Regions from separate parts of the Bacillus sp. F9_6S_D1_P_5 genome, predicted to be linked through region 1. Evidence: predicted binding sites of a transcription regulator. Region 1 holds the regulator's gene; the other holds the start of a gene.

The links. Region 1 encodes LexA, which represses DNA repair genes until DNA is damaged. Its sites were predicted from a motif close to CGAACATATGTTCG; they were not measured.
Region 2: ACUXEY_RS04945 (DNA polymerase IV) is a predicted target of LexA. The motif match lies at 2,606-2,619, and genes of this name have one in related genera.

The regions. Positions count from the first base shown of each region.
Region 1 is NZ_JBTREW010000001.1:9,076-13,207, forward strand. It holds gene ACUXEY_RS00050 (PadR family transcriptional regulator) at 1-23, shown strand, start outside; gene ACUXEY_RS00055 (DUF1700 domain-containing protein) at 16-558, shown strand; gene ACUXEY_RS00060 (DUF4097 family beta strand repeat-containing protein) at 559-1,365, shown strand; gene lexA (transcriptional repressor LexA) at 1,453-2,073, opposite strand; gene ACUXEY_RS00070 (YneB family resolvase-like protein) at 2,215-2,871, shown strand; gene ACUXEY_RS00075 (DUF896 domain-containing protein) at 2,917-3,156, shown strand; gene ACUXEY_RS00080 (bifunctional metallophosphatase/5'-nucleotidase) at 3,196-4,132, opposite strand, start outside.
Region 2 is NZ_JBTREW010000003.1:54,064-58,195, forward strand. It holds gene rnz (ribonuclease Z) at 1-650, opposite strand, end outside; gene ACUXEY_RS04940 (DUF3932 family protein) at 840-1,091, shown strand; gene ACUXEY_RS04945 (DNA polymerase IV) at 1,350-2,588, opposite strand; gene ACUXEY_RS04950 (hypothetical protein) at 2,730-2,930, shown strand; gene ACUXEY_RS04955 (tripeptidase T) at 2,975-4,093, opposite strand.

The DNA.
Region 1 (4,132 bases):
AAGGGGTGGAATGGGATGAGTAAAGAGCAGTTTCTTAAAGAATTATCAAGTCATCTTAGAAAGTTACCGGAAGAAGAGAGGAAAGATATTTTATTTGATTATGAAGAGCATTTTCAGTTTGGGAAAGAAGAGGGGAAAACTGAATTGGAAATAATAAAGGGTCTTGGCTCGCCGAAAGTAATTGCGAAAGACTTACTTGCTTTGTATCGATTTGACGAAATGAAAAAGGATCCATCTACTTCCAATATAACAAGGGCTGTTATGGCAGCGATTGGACTTAGTTTGTTTAATTTTATTATTGTATTAGGCCCGTTAGTTGCAATTATCGCTTTTATATTTTCCTTTTGGGTTGGTGGGATTGCTAGTGTAGTGACACCATTTTTCGTTATTGCAAAAGTATTTATGGGTACCTTTATATGGCTGGATGTATTCGTTAGTATAACGTTTGTTGGGGTAGGATTGTTGTTATGTATTATCGCTTATTATAGTACAAAGTGGTTTAAACGATTATGCGTAAGTTATGTATTATGGAACTTCAAAATGATAAAAGGGGAATAGATGATGAAAAAAATATTGTTAGTAGCAATCGCTTGTATCATTATTGGAGTAATAGGGATTTCACAAACATATGAAAAAGCAGTACAAACTGCAGAAAAAGGAAACAAAGAAGACGTTATTAAAAACGAAACATTAAAAAATATAGAAGTTAAGTTAGACGCTGGGGATATTGTTGTCCAAAAATCTCCCGACTCTTCTTTTTATGTAAAGCACACAGGAGATACACGTAAACAAGAGGTTCGTATTGCCGAAGATGGTGACACATTAAAAATTATTGGGGAAAACGAAAAAGGTGCTACATTTGATTTTTCTTTTTACAATTTCAAGTTTCAAACGTCTACATTGACTATATTTGTACCAGAACGTTCTTACCATGAGATAAAAGTTAATTCATCTGCTGGACAAATAGAAATAAGTGATGTGAAAAGTGATCGTGTAAGTGTTGGGACACTCGCCGGAGAAGTAGATTTGAAACATGTCACAGCTAAGAGTGTAGAAGGATCTTCAAAAGCTGGTGAGGTAAATTTTAAAAAGGTAATAGGGAAAGTAACAGCGAAGTCGGCTAGCGGGGAAGTGCATATTATGGATCATGATCCTAAGTATGATGTAGAGGCAAGTTCAACTGCTGGGGATGTAGATATTACTTTATTGGAAAAACCACAAGATGCAGTTATAACTGGGCAAAGCGCTGCTGGCGACGTGACAATTTTTAATGTAGAAAATAATAATATAACAATTGGCAATGGTAGTAAAAAAATTAGCGGTAAAACAGCTGCTGGCGATGTGACGATTGAAACTCGTTCATAACAAATAGAATGTATGAAAATCTATCAAAATACAAAAAAGAAGATAATTACCGTATGTAAATAAGGTAATTATCTTCTTTTATTATTATTAATGTAAATCACGATATACGCCAATTACTTTTCCGATAACTGACACTTGTTTTAAAATGATAGGTTCTAATGAAGAGTTTTCCGGTTGTAGACGGAAATGGTCTTTTTCTTTATAGAAACGTTTAACAGTTGCTTCGTTATCTTCTGTTAAAGCGACTACAATTTCACCGTTATATGCAGACTGTTGTTGGCGAACAACAACTAAATCTCCATCGAAAATACCGGCTTCAATCATACTATCTCCAGAAATACGTAACATAAACACTTGGTCTGCTCCAGCAACAATGCTAGCTGGGAGTGGGAAGTGATCTTCTACACTTTCAACTGCTGTAATCGGTAATCCAGCAGTGACTTTCCCGACAATTGGAACTTGAATAACAGATTGTGTTTCTGCATCCATTCGATCGTCACCTAAAATTTCAATTGCTCTTGGTTTGGTTGGATCGCGTCGAATATATCCTTTTTCTTCTAGTCGTGATAAATGTCCGTGCACTGTAGAACTAGAAGCGAGGCCGACTGCTTGACCGATTTCACGTACGGAAGGTGGATATCCTTTTTCTTGTACTTTTAGCTTAATAAAGTCGAGAATGTCTTGCTGGCGTTTCGTTAACTTTTCCATGTTTTCTAACACCTCGTTTTCTTTCATTTTTCTTATTAATAAGTATAACATGCGAAAAAACATTCTACAAACATAAGTTCGAACAAAAGGCGAATTTATGTTACACTAGAGGGAAATAATAGTGAGAAAGAGGGGTTCATAATGAATGCAATTATTTATGCGCGTGTGAGTACAACAAAAGAAGCGCAAGAAACGTCACTATTACGTCAAAAAGATGAATTATTGCATTTAGCTGAGCGCTACCAAATGAATGTTACTAAGGTGATTGAAGAGCAGGCGAGTGGCTATACAATTGAACGTGACGGCATATTAGAAGTGCTTGATACAATTCGAGATGAACAAATTGATGTGTTACTCATACAAGATGAAACGCGCCTTGGTAGAGGAAATGCAAAAATTGCATTAATGCACTGTTTACATAAAGAGGGAATAAAAGTATACACGCATACGCATAATGGCGAATTGCAATTGTCGGATTCTGATTCGATGGTATTAGATATTATCGGTATTGTTGAAGAGTACCAAAGAAAGATTCATAACTTGAAAATTAAACGTGGTATGCAACGCGCCGTAGAAAAAGGTTATCGTCCAGAAAATAATTTAAAGAATCGTCATTTAAGTGTAGGGCGAGAGAAGAAAGAAGTGCCGATTGAGGAAATTGTACGTTTGCGCAAGAGTGAACTTACTTTCGAAGAAATTGCAGCGACGCTTCGCGGCTTTGGTCATAACGTTTCAAAAGCGACGGTACATCGTAGATATGTAGAGTATACAAAGCAATTGCTTGATAAAGAAGAGTAACTATTGTATGATAATAATCAGTTTTGATTAGAAGGGGGATTCGAGATGCTTAGTCACGAACTCGTTGAACGCATTAACTTCTTAGCGAAAAAAGCAAAAGCTGAAGGTTTAACTGAAGAAGAACAACGTGAGCGTCAGTCGCTACGTGAACAATATTTAAAAGGATTTCGTCAAAATATGTTAAACGAACTTAAAGGAATTAAAGTCGTTAACGAACAAGGTACAGACGTTACACCGGCGAAATTAAAAGCTTTAAAAAAGCAAGATAATGCAAAATTAAACTAAAAGATGGGCGAAGCCCATCTTTTTTATTTATTACATTCGTTATTTAATGACTTTCCAGTTATTATTAACTGTTGCCTCTATCTTTTTGTGTTTCAAAATATAATTAGCGATCAGTTCAGACATATCTGTTGGTATGTCTTTTATTACGGACTTATTTTGGAACATAAAGAAGTTTCCGCCGCCGCTAGCGCGATAATTATTCATAACGACGTCATATTCTTCATCCATATTAAGAGGAATGCCTTTGCATTGTAAAGATTCTACTCTCTCGCCAAGAGGTTTGGAAATGTTTAATACGTACGAAATCCCTTCCCACATATCGTAATTATAGTGTTGCGGCTTTGGTTCTATGAAGGTAGGGTTTACGATAATATCTCCATCTGCATTTAATGTGAAATAAGAAGCAGAGAGTTCAAGGGCATCTTTTATATCTGCTCCAGTTATTCTAATTACTTGTAATGTATTTGGATAAATATAATTAGAAACGATGTCACGCATTGTTACATGATTAGGGAAACCTGGAGATGTATTATGAAATAAGCTTGTACAAGAAATAGAAACATTAGCTATATCCATCTGTATCTTATTTATAAATTCAATAAAAGGATGGTCTTGCAAACGAGTTTGCATAGCGTCTGAAATTTGCATGTCTCCATAGATTAGTCCAATAGGTTGATCGAGCCAATTTTGTGTTTTCTCTTCATAATCGGCAACTAAGGAAAGAATATGTTGGTCCGTCGCAATTCCTTGCACAGGCAATAATTGTGAATAACTCTCTTTTTTTATCCATTTTTTTTCTGCTTTTTTGAATGTCACTGTTATTTTTCCAATGAAGTGTCCATTGCATCCAGTCTGTAAAATTGTTACACCATTTATTACGGTGTGAGCGATTTCCCGATGTTGGTGGCCTGTTAGTAAAATATCTATTCCTTCAATTTCATGGCACATTGCATATCCTTGGTTTTCACCTGTTAAA
Region 2 (4,132 bases), on a different contig from region 1:
TCACAATATCTTGTATCACCTAAAATGGTAATAACTCTTCCCTTTTGAGGTGGGCCGATAAAATCTTTTCCGTTTAGTATCGTACCATTTTCTAATTCAACTACTTCTCCATCTTTTAAACGTTTAAAGAGTGGACCTGGTTTCACACCCATCTCCAGTAATTTATCGACTAAAAGGGCACCTTGTATATCTTTCTCTATAATACGATACCCAAAACATTCAATACCATGTGACAACCTTTTCGTTTCCACATGAAATTCATTATCTTCAAACACAGTACCTTCTTCTGTTATCTCAACAATTTCAAGTGGGTATTTTACATGTGTCGTACTTACTGATAATGCTACTTCAATAAATTGTTTAATTCCTTTTGGTCCGTACACCGTTAAAGGTGTAGTCCCTCCTTGAAATGAACGGCTTCCTAATAAACCAGGCAAGCCAAAAATATGATCACCATGTAAATGCGTAATAAATATTTTTTCAATGCGGCGTGGGCGTACTGATGTATGTAATATTTGATGTTGCGTCGCCTCGCCACAATCAAATAACCAAGTCTGTCCTCGTTCTTCTAACAATTGCAAAGCAATTGCTGAAACATTCCTTCCTTTCGAAGGAACACCTGCACCAGTTCCTAAAAATACAAATTCCACTTTCTTTCCTCCAGCTCTTTATATAATCTACCTTTCATCTTACGGAATGTTATTTCAAATGGCAAATCGAATTTACATAACCAATCATCTAGACAACTATATAAAACGAACGTTATACTCGAAAAACTTAGCCATCGTTCGTGTTTTGTGTTAAAATGATTATACTACATTTTAAGGGAGCGTTTTATTATGAAAGAAGCATTTCGTTTACAAACTGATTTTTCATCTTCATTTGATCGCTGGGTAAGTTCTTTCGTGTCAGATCACCCAGCACAATTAGAATGGACGACTTTGAAAGAATTAATCCATGAATATACAACAACACATACAAATGATTCGTTACCAACATATATTTCTTCAGCTTTAACATATTACGCACAACGCGTTTCAACAACAAACAGTTCAGAAATTGTTATTTTTGAAAATCATACAATCTCTTAACCTATCATAAAAAGCACTGGTTACAGTGCTTTTTTATTTATACTTATTTAACAAATAATCATATTCCGTCCAAAAATCTGTATACATACTTCGATCAAACGCATCTAAAATTATCTTTTCACTTGATTTATTCAATAACTCTTTTGCTTGTAGTGCAAAAGAAACCATTTGTTTTCTATAAAAACTTTATAGTAAAAAATTTCATAATTAATTTTAAAAATAAAAGGTGCCATGATATTTACAGCTTCATGAAACCTTCTACATAAACTTATTTTCTAATTTTTGCTGAAAAGACTTTTCTTGCTTACGTAATAATTGACTACCTCGTTGTAAAATCGGCATTCCATACTTATCATTAATTTGATCGATGACAGCAAGTAGCGGCTCTTCTTTCGCATCTTCTTCAAATGAAAACAAATCTAATTGTTTCACCGATTCTGTCTTCCACTCTATTTCAGTAGCTGTCACACCTAGTAAACGAACGGAATCACCGTCCCAATGTTGCTTCCATAAACGAGATGCAGCCTGAAAAATATCTCGTTCTTCCCAAATGGCATTTTTCAATTGCTTACTCCGCGTTACTGTGCGCCTATCATGATATTTAATCATAATTTGAATATTATAGCTGACGAGGGTTCGCTTTTGTAATCTTTTACTCACTGACTTGGATAGCCGTTCTAGCATATCAAGTAATTCTTTCTCTTCATCCATATCCTTTGAAAAAGTCATCGAATTACCGACACTTTTATGTTGTCCCATTTGACTCGGATCAACTTCCCTATCATCCACACCTTTTGCCCGCCTTTGTAAATCAACACCATGCTTTCCAATTTTAGCGCGAATGATATGTTCGTTCCCTTTTGCTAACTGCTCAATTGTTTGTATATGAATATCGTTTAATTTTTCAGCTGTTTTTTCTCCAATTCCATGCATCGCTCCAACCGGAAGTGGCCAAATCATTTCTGGAATATCTCGTTTTCGAAGCACAGTAATCCCGAGGGGCTTTTTCATATCAGAAGCTGTTTTTGCTAGGAAAAGGTTTGGAGCAATTCCAATGCTACAGGGTAGCTGTAACTCTGCTAATAATGCTTGTTGAATCATCTTTGCTATTTCAAGAGGCGAACCGAGTGCGTAGCAATCTGTAATATCTAAATATCCCTCATCTATAGAGACTGGTTGTATTTTTTCCGTAAAACGGGAAAGGATTTGAAACATTTGAAATGAAGCTTCACGATATAATGTAAAATTAGGACGCCTTACAACTAATTGCGGGCATAACCTTTTCGCTTCCCAAAGAGGCATCGTCGTACGTATCCCAAATTCCCTCGCCTCATAACTACATGTTATGATGATTCCTTTTCTTTCTTTTTCATTTCCAGCAACCGCTAACGGCTTTCCTTGTAATGATGGGTCATGAGCAATTTCAACAGATGCGAAGAAACAATTCATATCTATATGTAAAATAACACGACCATTTTTCGGATACATTTCTCGCATAGTACTCACTCCTTCAAAGAACATTTGTTCCTTCATTATACCAAATTCATGCACAATATAATAAATTACTTATTCTTTTTATCCTTACTTTTGCTATACTTAATATGAGTATGGATATTTTTGTAAAAGGAGTGATTTATTATGAAATCACACAGTAAACTCAACTATACATTTCTCATTATTATATTAATCATCTTAATTAACTATTTACTACTCCCTATTTTTGATATTAACGTAGCCGGGATCCTTCCAAGTCTACTAGGCATTGCAACAACTGCTATACTGCCATGGATTTTCTTATATTGGCTTATCCGCCTTGTAAAAGCAATCGAATCAAAATAAAAAGCGTGTAAATCAATTATGATTTACACGCTTTTTCTATTACATTATTTCGCTACTTCTTCAATAATTGCGACAACTAATTCTGCTGTTTTCGCTAATTCCTCAACAGGGATCTTTTCGTTTGTTGTATGAATTTCTTCATAACCAACCGCTAAGTTAACTGTTGGAATACCGTGTCCTGCAATTACGTTTGCATCACTTCCGCCACCACTTTGGTGAAGGGAAGGTGTACGACCAATTTTTTCTGCTGCACGTTTTGCAACCTCTACAACGTGGTCGCCATCAGCAAATTTAAATCCTGGGTACATAACGTTTACTTCAACGTCTGCGTGACCGCCCATTTCTTTTGCAGTTGTTTCAAATGCTTCTTTCATTTTCGCAACTTGTACTTCCATTTTTTCATTGATTAATGAACGCGCTTCTGCAAAAATTTGTACGTGATCGCAAACGATATTCGTTTGTGTACCACCTTCAAAACGTCCAATATTTGCAGTTGTTTCAGAATCAATACGACCAAGTGGCATCTTCGCAATTGCTTTCGCTGCGATAGTAATTGCAGATACACCTTTTTCTGGTGCTACACCAGCGTGAGCTGTTTTCCCACGAATAATCGCATTCACTTTCGCTTGTGTTGGAGCTGCAACAACGATTTCACCAACTTTTCCATCGCTATCTAATGCATAACCGTATTTCGCTGTAATGCGTTCACGATCTAATGCTTTTGCACCAACAAGACCAGATTCTTCTCCAACTGTAATAATAAATTCAATTGTACCATGAGGGATATTTTTCTCTTTTAAAACACGGATTGCTTCGAACATCGATGCTAATCCTGCTTTATCATCCGCACCTAAAATCGTAGTACCATCTGATACGATATATCCATCTTTAATAGAAGGCTTAATTCCATTACCAGGAACTACTGTATCCATATGAGAAGTAAAGTAAATTGTATCAACACCATCTTTTGTTGCTGGTAATGTACAAATTAAGTTACCTGCACCATGCCCAGTAACAGCCATTGTGTCATCTTCAAATACTTCTACACCTAAATCTGTAAATTTCTTTGTTAATACTTTGCAAATTTCTGCTTCAAATTTCGTTTCAGAATCTACTTGTACTAATTCCATAAATTCATTTACTAAACGTTCTTGATTAATCATAAGACTGCGCCTCCTGCACTACCATTATGTATGTAACAC